One region of the Massilia sp. R2A-15 genome, then DNA from elsewhere that is predicted to be linked to it. Evidence: predicted binding sites of a transcription regulator. Region 1 holds the regulator's gene; each other region holds the start of a gene.
What was found. Region 1 encodes sigma-54, which starts transcription at its own class of promoters, with help from an activator protein. Its sites were predicted from a motif close to TGGCANGNAANCTGCTTT; they were not measured.

Region 1 (7,034 bases):
ATGGCCATGAGACGATTCCTCGCCCTGTCAGTCCTGATGTTCGCTTCGGCCGGCGCCTGCTTCGCCAATGATCCAGCCGGCTGGAACGCAGAATCCTTATCCTCATGGGTCGGGAAATACCCGACCACTACGGTGAACAAAAAGCGCGTGAGCATCCTGGCGGCTGCACCCATCAACAAGATCTTCAACAGCGTCGTGCCCGCCAACGAACGCAAGCTGCTGGATGGCTACCATGTGGAGACTCCCGTCACCCAGATGGGAAATTTCTTGGTAATTAACAAGTGCAAGCCCCACGACTGTCCATCGGAACACGCTATGGTGGTAGTGGACATGGAGAAGCTGCGATTGTGGGCGGGCTTTTTCACCCGCGCGGAAAATCGGACCTCATTGCGTTGGTACGGAAACGGCGACGACTACTCAGTTCTTCCATCGGAAATCCAGCAAGAATTTCGGTCTCGGCACGGCGACTGAAACAGGGATCACGCAGGCGCCGATGACTGAAAGACGGCGACTAGGCGTCCCCGTCGTTCCCGCGGACCTGACCCCAAAGCGCAGCTTGCGGTATCATCGATACATGCGCATCGTACTTATCACTGGCATCTCCGGCTCCGGCAAGTCCGTGGCCCTCAACGTCCTCGAAGACGGCGGCTACTACTGCGTCGACAATCTGCCGCCCGCCCTGCTGCCCCAGCTGGTCGACACCTTGCATAACGAAGGCACCGAAAGCCTGGCCGTCGCGGTCGATGCGCGCAGCGCCGAGTCGCTGGTGGACCTGCCCGCCAACGTGCGCATGCTCAAGGACCAGGGCCACGACGTGAAGGTGATGTTCCTGACCGCGAACACGCATTCGCTGGTGGCGCGCTTTTCCGAAACGCGCCGCAGCCATCCGCTGTCGCACGAGCTGCGCCCGCACGCCAATCCGGCCGCGCGCCGTACGTTGATCGAATGCATCCTGGAAGAGCGCGAGCGCCTGTCGGCGATCGAGCAGCTGGGCCACGTGATCGACACATCGGAGCTCTCGGCCAACAAGCTGCGCGCCTGGATCAAGGAACTGGTGGAGATCGAACGCGCGCCGCTGACGCTGTTCTTCGAATCGTTCGCCTTCAAGCTCGGCGTGCCGCTCGACGCGGACTTCGTGTTCGACGTGCGCGCGCTGCCCAATCCCTACTACGACATCACGCTCCGCCCGCTCACCGGCATGGACGCGCCGGTGATCGCCTTCCTCGACGCCCAGCCCAGCGCGGCCGACCTGCTGGAGGACATTCGCGCCTTCATCGAGAAGTGGCTGCCCTCATTCAAGACCGATAACCGCAGCTACCTGACCGTGGCCCTCGGCTGCACCGGCGGCCAGCACCGCTCGGTGTACATGGCCGAACGGCTCGCCGCCTACTTCAGCCCCACCGAGCGCGTCGTGCTGCGCCACCGCGAACAGTCTTAATTCCCCAGGTCGCGCAGCGGGTGCGCCCGCTCCGGCCACGGCGAGTTGAAGAACTGCGCGACCATCTCGTCGGTCACCTCCGCCAGCGTCGGCGGATTCCATTTCGGCTCGTTGTCCTTGTCGATCACCAGCGCGCGAATCCCTTCGAGTACTTCGCCGTGCTCGAAATTGCGCCGCACCAGGATGCGCTCGAGGCGCAGGCAATCGGCCAGGCTCATGGCGGCGCCGCGGCGCAGCAGCTCGATCGTCACGCGCATCAGCAGCGGCGAGCGCTTCTTCATTGCGGCCAGCGCCTTCTGCGCGAACACGCCTTCGTCCTTCTCCAGCGACGCCATGATCGCTTCGACGGTCGACTCGCCGAAATGGTGGTCGATCGACGCGCGCTCCGCTTCGAGCACGCTCGGGCCGGCCGAGAACGGCGCGGCAAATTGCGTGATCGCCGCGCGCAGTTCGCTGCCCGGCGTATCTTCGATCAGTTGGGCCAGCGCGGGCATCTGGGCCTGCGGCACGAAGGTGTCGGCCAGGCCCGCGTACAGCGCATCGGCGGCGCGCACCGTCAGGCCCGTCAGGCCGAGGTAAAGGCCAAGCTTGCCCGGCGCGCGCGCCAGAAAGTAGCTGCCGCCGACATCCGGGAACAGGCCGATGTTCACCTCGGGCATAGCCAGCTTGGTGCCATCGGTAACCACGCGCAGGCCGGTGTCCGGGCCCGCTTCGGAGATGCCAAGGCCGCCGCCCATCACCACGCCGTCCATCAACGCCACGTACAGCTTTGGGTAGAAGTGGATCAGGTGGTTGAGCGTGTACTCTTCGGTGAAGAAGTCTTCCAGCGAGGCGCTGCCGCCGGTGGTCGGCAGGGTGCCGACGTCGTGGAAGTAGCGGATGTCGCCGCCGGCGCACAGCGCCTTGTCGGTGCTGCTGCGCAGGACCACGGCGTCCACCGCGGGATCGTCGCGCCATGCCAGCAGCACGTCGGACAGCGCGCGGATCATCTCCAGCGACAGCGAGTTGAGCGTGCGCGGACGGTCCAGGGTGATGATGCCGGTGCGGTTGGCGATGCGGGTTTTGACGAAGTCGGTCATGGTGGCTGTCGAAGACGGAAAAAGCGTATTTTATCCGACCGCGCAAATGAAAAGGGCGCCGACGGCGCCCTCGCTTTCAGGTGATGCCTGCCTTATGCGGCGGCGGGGAGCTCAGGCTCCTGCAAGTGCTTGATGGCCTGGTGGTTGTGCTCCTGCACTTGGGATTTGTATTTCATGACCTGGCGATCGAGCTTGTCGATCAGGGCGTCGATGGCCGCGTACAGGTCGGACGACAGGCTGGCGACGTTCACGGTTTTACCCGGCAGCCTTAGGTTGATTTCGGCTTTTTGCCGTTTTTCTTTTTCAGTCAGATTATCGACGGTGAGGATCACGGCGATATCGATCACTTGATCGAAATGGCGCTTCACTCGCTCCAGTTTGTTCTGTACGTATTCACGGATGGCTGGGGTCACTTCGAGATGATGTCCACTGATTGTGAGATTCATACACACTCCTTTGATGATGTCGCTAGCTGTTCGTGCGTCATAAGCGCAGAGGGACAGTGTGAGGTCGATCTACAAACTTTTGCGGAGGGCGACGGGCGGGATCTTGAGCGCTTCACGGTATTTGGCCACCGTGCGTCGTGCAATGACCATCCCCTGTTCCCCCAGCATGTCTGCGATCTTACTGTCTGATAAAGGGTTTTTAGGGTCTTCGGCTCCTGTGAGTTGCACGATGAGTGCCCGTATCGCCGTGGAGGATGCTTCCCCTCCTGCTTCGGTGGCGACGTGGCTCCCAAAAAAGTATTTCAACTCAAACATACCATGCGGTGTAAGCATGTATTTCTGGGTTGTCACACGAGATATCGTACTCTCGTGTAGTCCCAGTGTATCAGCAATTTCGCGCAGCACAAGTGGACGCATGGCAACCGCGCCGTGCGAGAAAAAGTTCCGTTGCCGCTCAACAATCGCCTCGGCCACGCGCAAGATCGTGTCGAAGCGCTGGCGCATATTCTTGATCAGCCACTTCGCCTCCTGCAGCTGGGCGCCCAGCTGGCCCTCGCCCTTGCCGTTCTTGAGCAGGTTGGCGTACATGCTGTTGACGCGAAGGCGCGGCATCACATCCTGGTTCAGCGACACGGTCCAGCCGTTCTTCGAGCGCCGCACGATCACGTCCGGCACCACGTAGTCGGAGGCGCCGGAGCCGAACGCGGCGCCCGGATGCGGATTGCACTGGCGAATCACGGCCTGCGCCTCGCGCAGGTCCTCGTCGTCGCAGTCGAGGGCTTTTTTCAGCTTGTTGAAGTCGCGCTGGGCGAACCACGCGAGGTGCTTGCAGACGATGTCGAGCGCCATGCGCCGCGTCACCAGCGGCACGTGGGGCATGCGGCGGATCTGCAGCGCCAGGCATTCGGACGCGTTGCGGGCGCCCACGCCGACCGGGTCGAAGCTTTGCAGCAGCGACAGCGCGGTCTTGAGTTCGTCGATGTCGATCTCGAGCTCGGGCGGCAGGCGCTCGAGGATCTCTTCGAGCGTTTCGGTCAGGTAGCCGTTGTCGTCGAGCGCGTCGATCATCAGTTCGACCAGCGCGCGGTCGCGCGTGTCGAGCATCGCCAGGCGCATCTGCTCCATCAAATGGTCGCGCAAGGTGGTGGCCGACGCTTCGATCTGCGGGCGCGAATCCTCGTCGTCGGGCGTCTTGTTGCGGCCCGCCTCGCCCCAGTCCTCGCTGTCGCCGCCGGCCGCCTCCGGGGATTCTCCCTCGCCGCCGCCCTCGCCTTCACCGGCGGCGGGCGCGTCGCCGCTGCCCTCGCCTGGCGGCGCGTCCTGCGCGCCCGGGGCCGGCGCGGCCTCGCCCGGCGTGGCGGGAGCGCCGATTGCGCCATCGGCCAGCAGGCGCACCGAGTTGTCGAGCGGGTCGTCGAGCCGTTCGAGCAGCGGATTATCGGACAGCAGCTGGGTCAGTTCCTGGTGCAGCTCGAGCGTGGACAACTGCAGCAGACGGATCGACTGCTGCAGCTGCGGCGTGAGCGCGAGGTGTTGGGAAGTCCGTAGTTGCAGTGACTGTTTCATGGCTTACATCCGGAAATGTTCGCCCAGGTACACGCGCCGCACCGATTCGTCCGCGATGATATCGTCAGGACGGCCCGAAGCGAGCACCGCACCCTGGTTGATAATATACGCGCGATCGCAGATGCCGAGCGTCTCGCGCACGTTATGGTCGGTAATGAGCACGCCGATGCCGCGCTCCTTTAGGAAGCGCACGATGCGCTGGATCTCGATCACGGCGATCGGATCGACGCCGGCGAACGGCTCGTCGAGCAGCACGAAGCGCGGATTGGTGGCCAGCGCGCGCGCGATCTCGACGCGGCGCCGCTCGCCGCCCGACAGCGACATCGCCTGGTTCTCGCGCAGCTTCTCGATCTGCAGGTCGGCCAGCAGCGTATCGAGACGCTCGTTGATCTGGTCCTTGGTCAGCGCCTTGCCGTCCACCTTCTGCAGCTCCAGCACGGCGCGGATGTTGTCCTCCACCGTCAGCTTGCGGAATACCGAGGCTTCCTGCGGCAGGTAGGACAGGCCCAGCACCGCGCGGCGGTGGATCGGCAGGCTGGAGATGTCGACGCCGGAGATGTCGATCGAGCCGGCGTCCGACGGCACCAGGCCGACGATCATGTAGAACGAGGTGGTCTTGCCGGCGCCGTTCGGGCCGAGCAGGCCGACCACTTCGCCGCATTCGACCTGCAGCGAAACGTCGCGCACCACCAGCCGCTTGCCGTAGCTCTTTTGCAGGCCGCGCACGATCAGGGTGTTACCGCAGGATTTTGTCTCCATCATTGCTTTCCTGGGGCAGGCGTGGCGGGCGCCGGACGCTTGGGATGGTCGAAGGTGAACTCCACGCGGCCGCCGCCAACCTTGCTCTGGCCGGAAGGGGTGTTGATCGCCGCGAACTGCTCCTTGCGACTGTCGTAGGAAAGGAAAGGCCCTTCGGCGCGGTCGGTCACGCGGCTGCCCTCCAGGTTGGTCACCCTTGCGCGGCCGGACAGCTTGATGATGTCGGTCTTGTTGTCGTAGTCGATGCGTTCGGCCTCGCCCTCGACCCACAGGTCGGCGCCGCCGTCACGCTTCTGGCGGAACGTCGCGAGCGCGCCCGGCGCCGCCGTCAGCGTGGCGAAATTGTAGCCTTCCGGGTCTTCGGTGAGTTTCAGCTTGTCGCCCTTCATGACCACCGTGCCGCGGGTGAGCACCACGTTGCCTTCGAACGTGCCGCCCTGCTTGACCATGTCGGCCGTGCCGGTATCGGCCTTCACGTTGATCGGCTTGAGCGAATCGGCGCGCTCGGCCAGGGCGGCGCCGCCGGCCAGCATGCCTACCGCGATTGCCAACAAAATCTTCTTCATCTTTGCTCCCTGTTTCTTCTTGCCTGGTCCGCGTCAGCGTGCGCGCGGCGGAAAATTGAGCTGAACCCGGTTGTGCACGTCGAGCCGGCCGGTGGCGTTGTTGGCCTTCATGCCCACGCCGGCGAGGTTTGTCGTGCCAATCACGAGCTGGAATGGCTGCGCGGTTTCCATCCGGTCCTCGTCCGGGAACACGGTCAAGGCGTCGGTCTTGAGCGACATCGCCTGCATTGCGCCCTGCTGCGGGCGGCGGATGTCGACATCGCCCGCCAGGTCGACCAGGTTCTTATCCTGATCGACATGCGCGGTCTTCGCATGCATTGTCATCGGCGGCTTCTCCGAGCCGATGTTCAACACCACCGGCGCGACGATGTCGAAGGTGTCGTCGCTGGGACGGTGAGTCAGCTTGTCGCCGGAAATGATGTAGCCCGGCTTGCCGGCCGGCGTCATGCGCACGAAGCTGAACTTCTCGACGATGTAGTCAGGCTCGCTCTTGAGCGGGTCGGACGACGTGGCGACGTCGCCGCCATTGATCACCTGGACCAGCCAGAAGCTGCCCAGCGCGAACACCAGTCCGGCGGCGATCAGGCCGCCGACCTGCCAGCGATGCGCGGTGCGCTTGTGGGTGGCCCGGCTCATCGTCAGGCGAAGTACGGCGCCAGCGCCGCGTCGTAGTTGCCCTGCGCGCGCATCACCATGTCGCACACCTCGCGCACGGCGCCGCGCCCGCCCGGCGCACGGGTGACGTAATGGGCCCGGTGCTGCACTTCGGGATGGCCGCTCGGGACGGTGACGGCGAAGCCGACCTTGCGCAGCAGCGGCAGATCGATCACGTCGTCGCCGATGTAGCCGCACTGCTCCGCCGTGAAGCCGGTGGTGTCGAGCAGGTCGGCAAAGGCCACGCGCTTGTCGTGCGTGCCCTGGTAGACGTGCATGATCTTCAGGTCGGCCGCGCGCCGGATCACCACCGGCGACTTGCGCGCGCTGATGATGGCGACCTGCACGCCGGTCTTTTGCAGCAGTTCGATGCCCAGGCCGTCGAGCACATTGAAGGTCTTGGTCACTTCGCCGTGCTCGCCGTAGGTCAGGCTGCCGTCGGTCAGCACGCCGTCGACGTCGAGGATCAAGACCTTGATGGCGGCGGCGCGGCGGATGTGGTCGAGCGTGGTATCGGTCATCAGAT
Region 2 (7,034 bases), 1.2 Mb from region 1:
CTTGCGCCGCTCCGCGCGAATGTTCTTGCGTTTCTTCTGTTCGAGCGTGGCGAGGAACTCGTCGAAGTCCTTGTAGCCGGCGTTCAGCCAGTGGAACTGCACGCCGCTGCGCAGCATGAAGCCGGCGCCGGCCAGCATCTGCGCCTGGTCTTCCGGCGGGTACAGGATGTGGGTGGACGACACCGCGGACGCCTTCTGGGTCGCGAGCAGCACCTTGACCAGGGCGGCGCGCGCACGCGCATCGACCGCCATCAGGCGCGGTCCGGTGACGGGCGTGAACGGGATCGCCGACAGCAGCTTGGGGTAGTACTCCAGGCCATTGCGATGGTAGGCGTCGGCCCAGGCCCAGTCGAACACGTATTCGCCATACGAGTGCATCTTGACGTACAGCGGCATGGCGGCGGCCAGCTCGTCGCCGTCGAACAGGGTGATGAACTGCGGCTGCCAGCCGGAGTCCGCGCTGGCGCTGCCCGACTCGTGCAGCGCATGCAGGAAAGCGTAGGACAGGAAGGGATTGGCGCGCTCCTGCGCCAGCGCCAGTCCGTCCCATGCGGCCTGGCCGATCTCCGACAGAGAAGAAACGATATGCGTGCGATAATTCATTGTCCAAAATTCTCCGAAGATCTGCTGCCTCGCGATGCATTTTACGCACAACGGCGCACGTCGATTGATCACAGATGAAAAAGCTGTTCTCCAATTTGTATTCGCACGATTTCGCGCGCGTCGCGGTGGCCACGCCGCGCTGCCGCGTCGCCGACCCGGCGTTCAACGCCGCGCAGACGATCGATATGGCGCGCAAGGCGCAGCAGCAGGGAGCGGTGCTGGTGGCGTTCCCCGAGCTGGGCCTGTCGGCCTACACCTGCGACGACCTGTTCCACCAGCGCGCGCTGCTCGAAGCGTGCGAGGCGGCGCTGCAGGCGGTGGTGGACGAATCGGCGAAGCTCGGCATCGTGATGATCGTCGGGATGCCTTTGCGCGTGGAGCACCTGCTGTTCAATTGCGCGGTGGTGGTGGCGGGCGGGCGCATTCACGGCGTGGTGCCGAAGAGCTACCTGCCGAACTACGGCGAATTCTACGAGGCGCGCCAGTTCAGCGCCGCCGATTGCGGCCTGGCCGATGAAGTGGCGCTGTGCGGCCAGCGCGCGCGCTTCGGCGCCTCGCTGCTGTTCGAGCTGGACGCGCTGCCGCTGTTCCGCTTTCACGTCGAGATCTGCGAGGACGTGTGGGTGCCGATTCCGCCGTCGTCGTTTGCCGCGCTGGCCGGCGCCACGGTGCTCGTCAACCTGTCGGCGTCGAACGCGCTGGTCGGCAAGTCCGGCTACCGGCACCAGCTGGTGTCGCAGCAGTCGGCGCGCTGCGTGTCGGCCTATTTGTATACATCGGCCGGCGCAGGCGAGTCCACCACCGACATGGCGTGGGACGGCCAGGCGCTGATCTGCGAAAACGGCGAGCTGCTGGCGCAGTCGGAGCGCTTCCTGGACGACTCGCACCTGCTGACGGCCGACATCGACCTGGAACGCCTGTCGCGCGAGCGCATGCGCCAGACCACGTTCGGGCAATCGGTGCGGCGCCATGCCGACGCGGTGTCGGAGTTCGAGGTGGTGAAAATCGAACTGGCGGTGACGATGGACCGGCCGCTGGCGCTGGAACGCAGGGTCGAGCGCTTCCCGTACGTGCCGTCGGACCCGGCGCGGCGCGACGAGCGCTGCACCGAGGTCTATAACATCCAGGTGCAGGCGCTGGTGCAGCGCCTGAGTTCGAGCGGCATGAAGAAGGTCGTCATCGGCATCTCGGGCGGGCTCGATTCGACCCACGCGCTGCTGGTGTGCGCGCAGGCGATGGACCGGCTCAAGCTGCCGCGCACGAACATCCTGGCGTACACCATGCCGGGCTTTGCAACCAGCGAGCGCACCATCGCGCAGGCGCGGCAGCTGATGGAGGTGATCGGCTGCAGCGCGTCGGAGATCGACATCCGCCCGAGCTGCATCCAGATGCTGAACGATATCGGCCATCCGTATGCCGGCGGCGCCGAGGTGTACGACGTCACGTTCGAGAACGTGCAGGCGGGCGAGCGCACCAACCATCTGTTCCGGCTGGCGAACCTGCAAGGCGCGATCGTCATCGGCACCGGCGACCTGAGCGAGCTGGCGCTGGGTTGGTGCACCTACGGCGTGGGCGACCATATGTCGCACTATAACGTCAACGCCAGCGTGCCGAAGACGCTGATCTCGCACCTGGTGCGCTGGGTCGCGGAGACCGGCGCCGTGGGCGCGGGCGGATCGCAGGTGCTGATCAACATCCTCGACACCGAGATCAGTCCCGAACTGGTGCCGGGCAAGGAGGGCGAAGGGCCGTCGCAGAAGACGCAGGACGTGATCGGGCCGTACGAGCTGCAGGATTTTAATTTGTACTACACGCTGCGCTACGGCTTCACGCCGGCCAAGGTGGCGTTCCTGGCGTCGACGGCGTGGGGCGAGCGTTACGCGCTGGCCGACATCAAGCGCAATCTCGGGATCTTCCTGTACCGCTTCTTCAAGACCAGCCAGTTCAAGCGCTCGTGCGTGCCCAATTCGCCCAAGGTCGGCACCGGCGGCTCGCTGTCGCCGCGGGGCGACTGGCGCGCGCCGAGCGATGGCGAGGCGGTGGTGTGGCTGGCGGGGCTGGACGCGATCCCGGATGGGTTAGAATAATCTATTAGCAACCGGCCAACAGGGGAAGAACCATGAAACAGATTACGTGCGTGATCAAGCCATTCAAACTGGACGAAGTGCGCGAGGCGCTGGCCGACGTCAACGTGACCGGCCTGACGGTGACCGAGGTGAAGGGCTTCGGGCGCCAGAAGGGGCATACCGAGCTGTATCGCGGCGCCGAGTATGTCGTCGATTTCCTGCCGAAGGTGAAGGTCGAAGTGGTGGTGGACGATGCGATGACCGACCAGGTGGTCGACGCGATCATCAAGGCGGCGCGTACCGGCAAGATCGGCGATGGCAAGATCTTCGTGCAGCATGTGGAGCAGGTGATCCGGATTCGTACCGGCGAGACTGGGGCGGAAGCCGTCTGATCAACACCTGGGTCAGGTCCGGCGGACCTGACCTCGTTCTTGTCGGCGCCGCGGATCCTGTCAGCGGCCCAGCCGCATGTCGAATTTCCAGCTGAGCAGGCGCATGACGACGATGACCGTGGCGCTGGACCACAGCGCAAAATCGTGCGGCATCTCGAGCCGGCGCATGATCAGGAACATCCAGCTGCCGAAGAAGGCGCAAATCGCGTAGGGCTTACCATCCCGGAACACCATCGGCACCTCGTTGCAGACGATGTCGCGCAGCACGCCGCCGAAAATCCCCGTAATCACGCCCATCATCGATGCGATGAACAGCGGCATGCCCGCGTCGATCGCGGAGGCGACGCCGGCGATCGAGAACAGGCCGAGGCCGATGGCGTCGGCGATGACGATCAGGCGTTCGGAGACCATCTGGCGCAGGGTGCGGATCAGCGGCGAGGCGATCAGGGCCAGCACGAAGATCAGGATCGCGTATTCCTGGTGGGTGACCCAGAACAGCGGACGCTTGTCGAGCAGGATGTCGCGCAGGGTGCCGCCGCCGAAGGCGGTGATGAAGGCGACGGTGAATACGCCGACCAGGTCCATGCGCTTGCGGCGGGCCTCGATGAAGCCGGAGAAGGCCCCGACCAGGATCGCCATGATTTCAATGAACTTAATAAGCGTCATGCGGTGGTTTGCTCGTGGGAAGGTGGACAGCCTAACATGCAGCTGTGCCTACATGCAAAGAGCATACATCCGCGTGGGGGGGGGCGGCGCAGCATGGCGCCGGCATGGGGGCCGCGCCGTGCCCGGAAATCGCCCGCGCCTGGACGTTAACGCAAAACGCGTGCGCACTGGTGCGCACGCGTCAGGTTTGCCGCTGCCGTCAGGCTTTCTTGCGGAGGCGCGCAGCGATGCCGGCCAGGCCAAGGCCCAGCAAGGCCAGAGTGCCCGGTTCCGGGACAGCCGCCGGAACGCCGCCATCGACGTTGAAGAAGCGCGCTTGATTGTTGCTCAGGGTGGTGCCGTCGACGAACGAAGCGAAGGCGACCTCGCCTGGGTTCGATGCGCTCAGGCCGTCCCCGAATCCGGCAGATACTCCGGCATGGTCACCGATATTGCCGTAGAAGAAGCCGATCTGGCCCTCGCCGGCAGGGATGACCGCCTGGTTGGACCGGATCACCAACTGGAAAGTCGCCGGGCCGCTGTAGTTCCCGGGGTAGTGCCCCATGTTCTCCCAGGTCACCACAATTTCGCCGTCGGTCGAGGTGTTGGCATACACGTTGGAAGCGGCGCTGCTACGCGAGTCGAGGTCGGTGTAGAAGCCGGCAATCATCGGCGCCACGGATTGGGTATCCAGCGGCTGGGTCGAATAGTTGCTGGAGCCGCTGCCGAAAGTCACATAGCCGTTCGAGCCCACATACAGGTCACTGTAGGCGTTGCCGAAGAAGTTGATAAACTGTCCGCTGCCCGAAAATGCGATCGGGCCGGCATAGCAGTCATCGCAATCGCTCGGGCCCGCGAGCATCGTCCCGTAGGTCGAGGTATATAAACCAGCTTGGGCCGACGACATTGCGGCCAGTGCCAGCGTTGCTGCGCACAACACATTCCACACCTTTTTCATGATGACTCCCTTGTAGTGGTTATAGTCAGACGCAGAACCTGAAGCAAATGCCGTGCCAACACAAAATGTCGTTTGTAATCAATGTGTTAAGAATTCTCAAACATTCTCACTGTAAATTTTACCGACAATTGGTCGATGGGGCCGGCCCCTGTTGGCGGGGGCGGCCGGGAGGGGCGGCCGCGCGGTCGATGTGGCGCCGGCGCCGCTTGCGCCAGATGTGGCCGCCGTTCTCCGCGTTCCGCGGAAACGGGGGGAGGTTAGCGATCGAGTGCGGGCCTGAGGAGGACGATGAGGGCGCCGTGGCCGCCATCGCGTTTGCCGGCAACGCAGAAGGCGACGACTTCGTCCTTTTGTACCAGCCAGCTGTGGACTATCGGACGCAGTACCGGTTCGCCGCCGGCCGAGCCGTAGCCTTTGCCGTGGATGACGCGCACGCAGCGCAGCCCACGCTTCATCGCGCGGCGCAAAAAGTCGCCCACCTGGTCGCGCGCGGTATCGCGGGTCATGTCGTGCAGGTCGAGTTCGTCCTGCACCGGCCAGTGCCGCTTGCGCAGCTTGCGCGCCACGTCGGGACCGACGCCGGGCGCCGAATAGCTGACGGTCGGATCGTCGTCGAGCATGCCTTCGACGTCGAACTGGTCCGACAGCGACTCGCGCAGCACCGCCGCATTGTCCTCTTCGACCGTGCGCGGTTTGACAGGGGCGCCCCGAACAGGGATGCGCGCCATCGGCGCCACGTACCGGTTCGACTCGGGCATCGGCTTGATGCCCTTGGTGGCGCTGTGGAACACGTTCGCTTCTTCCTTCGCCTTCTGCTCGCGCTTTTCGCGCTCGGCCTTTTCGATCGCGCGTGCCTGTTCCTGCTCCTTGAGCGTATCGCGCAAGGATTTCAGGTCGGCGAAGTCTTTCAGGCCCATGGCTGCGCTCAGTCTTCCAGCGCTTCCAGGTAGCGCTGCGCATCCAGGGCGGCCATGCAGCCGGTGCCTGCGCTGGTAATGGCCTGGCGGTAGATGTGGTCCTGCACGTCGCCGGCAGCGAACACGCCCGGGATGTTGGTGGCAGTGGCCATGCCTTCGAGGCCGGTCCTGGTCTTGATGTAGCCGTTGTGCATATCAAGCTGGCCTTCGAAGATGCTGGTGTTCGGCTTGTGCCCGATCGCCACGAACAGGCCGTGCACCGGCATTTTGGTGATGGCGCCGTTTTCGGTCGACTTGATGTTGATGCCGGTGACGCCGCTGTCGTCTCCGGTCACTTCGTCGAGCGTGTGGTTGTACTTGATGACGATCTTGCCTTCGGCCGCCTTGGCCTTGAGGCGGTCGATCAGGATCGGCTCGGCGCGGAACTTGTCGCGGCGGTGGATGATGGTGACCTTGGTGGCGATGTTAGACAGGTACAGCGCCTCTTCGACCGCGGTATTGCCGCCGCCGACCACGGCCACTTCCTGGCCGCGGTAGAAGAAGCCGTCGCAGGTGGCGCAGGCCGACACGCCCTTGCCCATGAAGGCCTGCTCCGACGGCAGACCGAGGTACTGGGCCGAGGCGCCGGTCGAGATGATCAGCGCGTCGCAGGTGAATTCGTGGCTGTCGCCCAGCAGGCGGATCGGCGTCTCGTTCAGGAAGGCGGTGTGGATGTGGTCGAAGATCACGTCGGTCTTGAAGCGCTCGGCGTGCTGCAGCAGGCGCTGCATCAGGTCCGGACCTTGCACGCCCATCGGGTCGCCCGGCCAGTTTTCGACGTCGGTGGTGGTCATCAGCTGGCCGCCTTGCTCGACGCCGGTCACCAGCATCGGGTTCAGGTTGGCGCGCGCGGCGTACACGGCGGCGCTGTAGCCTGCCGGCCCGGAGCCGAGAATCAGGACTTTGGCGTGTTTGGTAGTGGTCATGAGAGCTTCTTGGTCGTTGGTATGGAGGATAACTGGGGCCGGCGGCGGAAGGATCAAGGCCGACAGGCAATCCCGCGATTATAGACGATGATGCGGGAGGGCACGAGGCACGCCGCGACCGGGTCGGGGTCTGGTCCTGCGGAACGACGGGGACGCCTAGTCCCCATTTGCTGAGCACCTGATGAACTCCAAGATGGGGTCAGGTCCGCAGGACCAGACCCCTCACCATGCGTGAATGATCGGCCCGCCGAACAATATATGGCTTAGAATGGGCGCATCGCATTTTCGGCACGAAAACCTCTGTATTAAGTATGTCAAAAACAAGCCAATCCACAAACTCCAGCTATACCCGCAATCCGACCGTCCGGCAGCCGCTGCCGAACCGCCTGGTGCGCCTGCTGTCCGAGGCGCGCTGGATCGCGCTGGCGGTGCTGTTCCTCTACTTCGTCATCATCCTGCTCACCTATAACAAGGGCGACCCGGGCTGG
Region 3 (7,034 bases), 720 kb from region 1:
AAAATCACCTTTCTCACCGAACCCCAGGTGAAAAAAATATGGACCGACTATTCGTTTGACCGTTCCTGGTCGCCGGTGCCCGGCAAAGTGTGGAATGGCAGCGAGATTGTTGCGTACCTGTCCAGTACGATGGACTGAACGTGCTTCCCTTGTCCACCAGCATGCCGAGGGATTGGTTGATTTGATCTGGCGCCTCGCCCCCGGGCAAACCCTGCGCTGCCGCGAATGGCAGGGCGAGCATGTGGTGTACAACGACGTGTCCGGCGACACCCACCAGCTCACCGACAGTGCGATGCATGTGCTGTCGGCATTACGCACGGGCCCGCTCGATGAAGGCGCCCTTGCCGCAGGGCTGCGTGCCGAGTTCGACGCCGAAGGCGGCGAAGTGGCGGACGCCGATATCGCCGCGCTGCTGGCGGCGCTTCGGGCGATCGCACTCATCGAAGCTGTGCCATGACGCTGCTTTCCTCATTGTCGCGCGATGAAGTCGGGCGGCGCCTGCACCATGGCGGCCTGCGTCTGCAGACCGGCGAATTCACCTTCCGTATTCAGAGCGGCATCCCCAGCGTCGCCGAAGGCATCAGCCTGCTGTACGCCGACTATCCGCTGGCGCCGCAGGACCAATTCGCCGACTTCCATGTGAGCCTGCAGAGCGCCGGGGGCGTGCGCCGCTGGTGGCGCCGGCAGGTCTTGTTCGACAACGACGGCCACGCCCCGTTCAAGCCCTTGCCTCTGGCGCAAGCCTTCCCCATGCTTGAATGGGGCCTGAACTTCTGTGTCTCCAACCGCGTCAATGGCTACCTGATCTTCCACGCGGCGGTGGTGGAGAAGGGCGGCCGCACGGCCATCCTGCCGGCGCCGTCAGGGTCAGGCAAGAGTACGCTGTGCGCCGCACTGGTGAGTCGGGGCGGCTGGCGCCTGCTGTCCGATGAGCTGGCGCTGGTGCGGCTCGACACGGGCGAGCTGACGCCGCTGCCGCGTCCGGTGAGCCTGAAAAACGCCTCCATCGGCATCATGCGCGGCTATGCGCCGGACGCGGTGTTCAGCCGGGAGGTGCACGACACCGTCAAGGGCAGCGTCGCGCATATGAAGGCGCCCGCGGCCAGCGTGGCGCGCGCACGCGAACCGGCGCGCCCTGGCTGGATCGTGTTCCCGCAGTACCAGGTCGGGACGGTCGCGACACTGACGCCGGTCGCGCCTGCGGAGGCCTTTATGCGGCTTGCCGGCAACGCCTTCAATTACGACTTGCTCGGCGCAGCGGGGTTTGACACGCTGGGGCGCCTGACGGACGCCGCGCCCGCCCATGAATTCACCTACAGTTCGCTGGACGAGGCGCTCGCTCTGTTTTCCCGGCTGGCGGCGGGCGAGCTGTGAAGCCGCTGCCGCTGATCGTCCAGGCCTTCCGCGATCCGCCGCGGATTGCCGCCTTCAGCCTGGCCGAATGGGACCTGCTGCTGCGCCAGGCCGCAGTGGCCAACCTCGGCGCCGCGCTGTTTTACCTTGCCGAACAGGAAGGTGTGCTGGCCGCGGTGCCAGCCCAGGCACGCGCGCACCTGGACTGGTCGCGCGTGCGGGGCGAGCGCCACCGCCAGGCGGTGCGTTTCGAAGTGCGCGAGATCCGCCGCGCGCTCGCCGGGCTCGGCCTGCCGCTGATCCTGATGAAGGGCGCCGCCTACGCCGCCGCCGCCAGGGCGCCGGCGCCGGGCCGGCTGTTTTCCGACATTGACATCATGGTGCCGAAGGAGCGCCTGGGCGACGTCGAAGCGGCGCTGATGCTGCACGGCTGGGCGAGCGGGCATACCGACGCCTACGACCAGCGCTATTACCGCGAATGGATGCATGAGCTGCCGCCCATGCAGCACATCAAACGCCAGAGCCTGATCGACGTGCACCATGCGATCCTGCCCGAAACGGCGGCCGACCGGCCCGATCCGCACAAGCTGCGCGCGGCCACGGTGGCGGTGGGCGACGACGAGGGCCTGCGCGTGTTCGCCCCGGCCGACATGGTGCTCCATAGCGCGGTGCACCTGTTCTACGATGGCGAGTTCGGCAAGGGATTGCGCGACCTGATCGACATCCACCGCCTGCTGCTCGAGTTTGGCCGCGAGCCCGGATTCTGGGCCGCGCTGCCGCGCCGCGCCGCCGAGCTGGAGCTGGCGCGCCCGCTGTTCTACGCGCTGCGCTACAGCGCCAGGCTGCTGGGCACGCCGGTGCCGGACGAGGTGATGGCAGGGCAGGCCGGACGCCCGCCCGCGCCGCTGCTGGCGCTGATGGACGCGCTGTTCCTGCGCGCCCTGCTGCCCATGCACGCCAGCTGCACCGGCCGCCTGAGCGGGACAGCGCGCTTCCTGCTCTATCTGCGCGGCAACTGGCTGCGCATGCCGCCGCTGTTGCTCGCGCGCCATCTGTTTCACAAGGCATTCATTTCCCCCAGAACACAGCAAGACGCCTGAGGATTTCCCTATGGACGCCGCTATGTGCGCCACCTCACTGTCGGCTTTCTTTACATCGGCGTCGGCCATTTTTACAAAAATTTTTGAATTGTTGCGTAAGTCTTTGATTGCGCTTCATAAAATTTCCCTGGCACGCCTATTGCTTAATACCTTGCAAGGCTTGCTTACTCCGAGCAAGCAGAAATCTTATACAGCAACATTAATTGGGACTGATTATGAAAATTAAACAAATCGCACGCTTGGCTGTCGCTGCCACCCTGCTGGCTGGCGCCAGCGTCTCGGCTTCGGCCGCTACCGTCCTGGACGGCTGGACCCTGGTCACGCCAGCGGGCACCACCACCGGCATCGGCCGTCTCGGCGTGTCCGGCGGCGGCGCCACGGTCTACCAGGAAGTGAACGCAGCAAACCAGGCATTTGTCGGCGCGCGCTTCACCGAGACCGGTCAGATCTACAACATGGTCTACTCGCCTGAAAACGTGGTCGGCGCCGGCGACACCAGCGGCTCCGAATTCATGCCTGAGCGCCTGACCCTGACCTTCACCGGCGTGATGGGCCACGTGACCGCGCTGAACAGCAACGGCGGCTTCCACTACGTGTTCGATGCGGGCGACTTCAAGATCTCCAGCCGCGCCGGTCTCGACTACGCAGCCGGCTCGATCGTCGGCCTGGGCGGCAACGTCTCGTCGACCGCAGTGATCGGCGGCCTGAACGGCGATTCGACCGTGCTGGCAACCATCGCTTCCTTCCTGAACGCCAACTTCGACATGCGCGACAGCATGAACGTTTCGCTCAAGCCTGAACTGCAAACCGGCAACGTGCTGTTCGAAGCGGTCACCAACAACAACCTGACTTCGATGGGCGGCGCCGCCGCATGCGGCTTCGACGCCAGCAAGAAGTGCGTGACCCTGAACGTCGTGTCGGACGGCAGCGCCTACCTGGTGCGCCAGGTACCGGAGCCAGGCACCCTGGCACTGGGCGGCCTGGCCCTGCTGGGCCTGGGCATGGTTCGCCGTCGCCGCAGCAGCGCCAAGTAATTTTTTGGCGGGACGAAAAAAGGGCGCTGCGGCGCCCTTTTTTCATGGTCCTCGCGCACTGGCTCGCGAAGGGCAGGGTCGGACGGGGCGCAGGGCCTGTCGATTTTTTTTACATTTTTTTCGGATTTGCGTCCGGGCGTTTTCCAAGTCCTTGATTTTTCGGTGATTATTATTTAGGCACAGGAATTGCTTAATCTGCAAGCAGGCACAAGCAGTTTCGCAGTATGCGGCCACAGATAGATTCTCACCTCATTGGAGAAACACCATGAACCTGAAAAAAATTGCAAGTATGTTGTCCGCTGCGGCCGTATTAGCAACGGCGGGCGTATCGGCCTCCGCAGCGACGGTGGTGCTCGACGGCTGGTCGCTGCAGACCCCGGCGGGCACGGTCTCGAATATCGGCCGCATGAACCTCACCGGCGGTGACGCGATCGTCGTCCAGGAGTTCGATCCGACCGGCAACGCATTCGTCAATGCGAAGTTCAGCGAGTCGGGGCAGATCTTTAATATCCTGTTCCAGAGCGAAAACGTGGTCGGCGCCGGCGACAACGGCACGCCGGTGACTTCCGGTGAAATGCTGCGCATTTCCTTCAGCGCCGTCCAGGGCCACGTCACCGCGCTCAATTCGGGCGGCGGCTTCCACTATGTGTTCGATACCGGTTCCTACCAGATTGCGCCGGAAGCGAACCTGTCGAACGTGTACGCGTCCGGTACCATCGTGGGCCTGGGCGGCAACGCCGCCTCGACCAACATCATCGGCGGCATCAACGGCGACTCGACCCTGCTCGGCACCCTGACCAACATCCTGCCGACCGTGCATTTCCGCGACCACGCGGGCAATGACCTGGCCGCGTTGCTGGGCACCGGCGGCGTGCTGTACGAAGCGGTGACGAACAACAACCTCACCTCGCCGCTGACCCCGGTGACCTGCCCGTTCGTGCCGAATCGCGCCACCAGCAACTGCCAGTCGTTCCACGTCAGCTCCGACGGCAGCGGCTACCTGGTGCGCGAAGTGCCTGAGCCAGCGACGCTGGCGCTGGCCGGCTTCGCCCTGCTGGGCGTGGGCGCCGCGCGCCGCCGCCGTGGCCCGGCCAAGTAATTTCCGGCCAATAAAAAAGGGCGCCGCGGCGCCCTTTTTTTTCGTCCCTGCCTAGCGCTGCATCAGCTGTTCGAGCGGCAGGCGCTCCGAGCGGGCGCGCGGCGCCGGGCCGGCGCCCAGGCGTCCCATGTAGACCGGGGTGGCGGCGTCGCCGCCGATCAGCGCCGCGGTGCGCCGCTGCAGGCCGCGCGCGCGCGCGTGCAGCGGTTCGAGCCGGGTGAACGGCCGGCCCTCGCTGACGTAGCGCGAAAAGATCAGCGGCGTCATTTCCGGCTGCATGAACAGGCCGCGCTGGGTCAGGGTCAGCCAGAAGCGCTGCACCGCGCGCCCGGCGGCGACGTAATCGTCGATGCCGGCCGGCGCTTGCTCGGCCTTGATGACGAAGTGGGCGGCGCAGGCCAGCCCCGGCACGAAATCCATCTGCAGGCGCGGCGCCCAGGTGCCCATCAGCCTGTTCATCGTCGACAGGCGCGACCAGCTCTCCATTGCCCACTTCATCAGGCGCAAGGTGGCCGCGTCCACGCCCAGCGCCTGGTCAGGCACGCGGTCCGGGCTGCGGTCCACGCCCCAGTGGATGATGCGGCGATGCACCTCGTAGGCCTCGGGCATGGTCAGGCGCAGCTTGGCGTTGTCGAACATCAGCCTGGCCGCGCGCAGCTTGGGGCCGAAGCCTTCCAGCCATTGCACCCGGTAGCCGGGGCCGGCGGCCGCTTCCAGCGCCGCCTTGTCGGCCGCCGTCAGGGGCCGGGTCTTCATCGGGCGCCGTTGCACGGTGCGCGTGGTGATGGCGTCGATCAGCGGGCTGGTTGACACCGCCGGGTCGGCCACGAAATGCACGTCGAACAGCGGGCGCTGCTCGGCGCTGTCGCCGCGCCGCGCCGCCTCGGCGCGCAGGCCGTGGGCGCTGGCGGCGATCGCGATGGTTTCCAGCAGCGCGCCGAAGGCGATCTGGCTGGGGTGGCCGTCGAGGTCGTAGACGCAGTCGTCGCGGGTGTCGAAGCCGTGCACCACGAGGTGGTCCGGGCCGGCGATCTCGAAGCGCCAGGTTTGCATGTTGTCGCCGCTGGGCGCCCAGCGCGCCAGCTCGAGGATCTGCTCGATGACGGTCGGCGCGCTCATGTGGCCGATGCCATCTTGGCGAACTGGCGCGTGGCAATCTTGATCATCAGCTTGTGCAGCGGATTGTTGTTGCCGCCAGGACGCCAGGTGCGCGCCAGCTTGTTGCGGTAGGCGTCGAACTGCAGGCCGCGCGGCGCCGCCAGCACGTCGCCGCGGCCCAGCAGGATTTTCAGCGCCTCGGTCCCTGCGATGCCGGCGCACAGCTGGCAGGCCATGATGGTGGACGGGCCGCGTTTCTGGTGGAAATTGACCGCCGACGGCACCATCAGGTAGGGCCGGTGCAGGCCGGCCGGCGCCAGCCCGACGACGAAGCGGATCGCCTTGTCGATCTCGGCGCGCTGGCCCCACTGGAAATATTCCTCGAACGTCATCTTGCCCGGCATGAAATTGAGCAGCGCGGCGCCCATGCCGAGCGGCGCCACCGTGGTCGCCGGGATGCCCAGCTCGGCGCACAGCGCGAAGGTGCGCTGGCGGATGTCGAAGGCGAAGAAATCGAGCCCGTCGATGTACAGGTCGACGCCGTCGAGAAAGGCCGGCAGGTTGTCCTTGTCGATGCCCGATGGAAACAGCTTGATGTCGATTTCCGGGTTGATGTCGCGCGCCATCTGCGCCATCACCTCGACCTTCGGCTCGCCCACGGTGTGCATGTTGGCGCCGACCTGGCGGTTGAAGTTGGCGATGTCGAATTTGTCGAAGTCGGCGATGTGGAAGGCGCCCACGCCCAGCCGCGCCAGGGTCAGCAGGTGCACTCCGCCGACGCCGCCGCCGCCGGCGATCGCCACGCGCTTGCCGCGCAGCAACGCCTGTTCATCTTCGGTGACCCAGCCGATGTTGCGGGCGAACGCCTGGTGGTAGTTGAAGGGGGCGCGCAGGGCGGCGCCGTCAGGCGAGGGGGCGAGGGCGGGATTTGTCATCGCGAAATATTAGCACGGCCCGCGACACTGTCGAGTCCGCTATTTACGCGGCGTGTTGTTCGTCCACCGCCAGCAGGCGATTGATGATGCCGGACTCCTCGCGCGGCGAGAAGAAGTAGGGGTAGAACGAGCGCTCGGTGGTGCCCGAGGTGAAGGTGCCGCCGTGCTGGCGGATCTGGTCGGTGACGTATTCCAGGTTCACCCGCAGCAGGTAGGCCGGGGCGTTGACGCGCGGATTGATGCGCACGTCCGCTTCGCGCTGGAAGCCCAGCATGTGCTCGTAGAAGCGGCGGTGGCGCGGGTTGACCTCGATCATGATGTCGCTGCACTGATGGATGTCGCGCGCGTAGATCACGGCCAGGTGGAACAGGTTGGCCAGCGAGGTCTTCGAGCGCACATTGGTGTCGAAGGCGAA

Region 2: the regulator sigma-54 is predicted to act here: its motif matches at 4,705-4,722, upstream of Q4S45_RS05250 (nidogen-like domain-containing protein).
Region 3: the regulator sigma-54 is predicted to act here: its motif matches at 3,663-3,680, upstream of Q4S45_RS19640 (PEP-CTERM sorting domain-containing protein).

What each region holds. Positions count from the first base shown of each region.
Region 1 covers NZ_CP131935.1:4,981,041-4,988,074, reverse strand. Annotated here, with positions in the region: gene Q4S45_RS22990 (Ivy family c-type lysozyme inhibitor) at 7-471, shown strand; gene rapZ (RNase adapter RapZ) at 575-1,438, shown strand; gene Q4S45_RS22980 (enoyl-CoA hydratase/isomerase family protein) at 1,435-2,517, opposite strand; gene hpf (ribosome hibernation-promoting factor, HPF/YfiA family) at 2,610-2,963, opposite strand; gene Q4S45_RS22970 (RNA polymerase factor sigma-54) at 3,033-4,529, opposite strand; gene lptB (LPS export ABC transporter ATP-binding protein) at 4,533-5,291, opposite strand; gene lptA (lipopolysaccharide transport periplasmic protein LptA) at 5,288-5,854, opposite strand; gene lptC (LPS export ABC transporter periplasmic protein LptC) at 5,888-6,490, opposite strand; gene Q4S45_RS22950 (HAD family hydrolase) at 6,493-7,029, opposite strand; gene Q4S45_RS22945 (SIS domain-containing protein) at 7,029-7,034, opposite strand, start outside.
Region 2 covers NZ_CP131935.1:1,146,467-1,153,500, forward strand. Annotated here, with positions in the region: gene Q4S45_RS05230 (GNAT family N-acetyltransferase) at 1-603, opposite strand, end outside; gene Q4S45_RS05235 (NAD(+) synthase) at 678-2,690, shown strand; gene Q4S45_RS05240 (P-II family nitrogen regulator) at 2,723-3,061, shown strand; gene Q4S45_RS05245 (trimeric intracellular cation channel family protein) at 3,122-3,727, opposite strand; gene Q4S45_RS05250 (nidogen-like domain-containing protein) at 3,927-4,664, opposite strand; gene Q4S45_RS05255 (Smr/MutS family protein) at 4,922-5,581, opposite strand; gene trxB (thioredoxin-disulfide reductase) at 5,590-6,546, opposite strand; gene Q4S45_RS05265 (DNA translocase FtsK) at 6,858-7,034, shown strand, end outside.
Region 3 covers NZ_CP131935.1:4,265,403-4,272,436, reverse strand. Annotated here, with positions in the region: gene Q4S45_RS19670 (hypothetical protein) at 1-138, shown strand, start outside; gene Q4S45_RS19665 (HPr-rel-A system PqqD family peptide chaperone) at 182-457, shown strand; gene Q4S45_RS19660 (HprK-related kinase A) at 454-1,374, shown strand; gene Q4S45_RS19655 (nucleotidyltransferase family protein) at 1,371-2,453, shown strand; gene Q4S45_RS19650 (hypothetical protein) at 2,464-2,679, shown strand; gene Q4S45_RS19645 (PEP-CTERM sorting domain-containing protein) at 2,669-3,487, shown strand; gene Q4S45_RS19640 (PEP-CTERM sorting domain-containing protein) at 3,753-4,586, shown strand; gene Q4S45_RS19635 (nitroreductase family protein) at 4,638-5,705, opposite strand; gene Q4S45_RS19630 (ThiF family adenylyltransferase) at 5,702-6,619, opposite strand; gene Q4S45_RS19625 (N-acetyltransferase) at 6,663-7,034, opposite strand, start outside.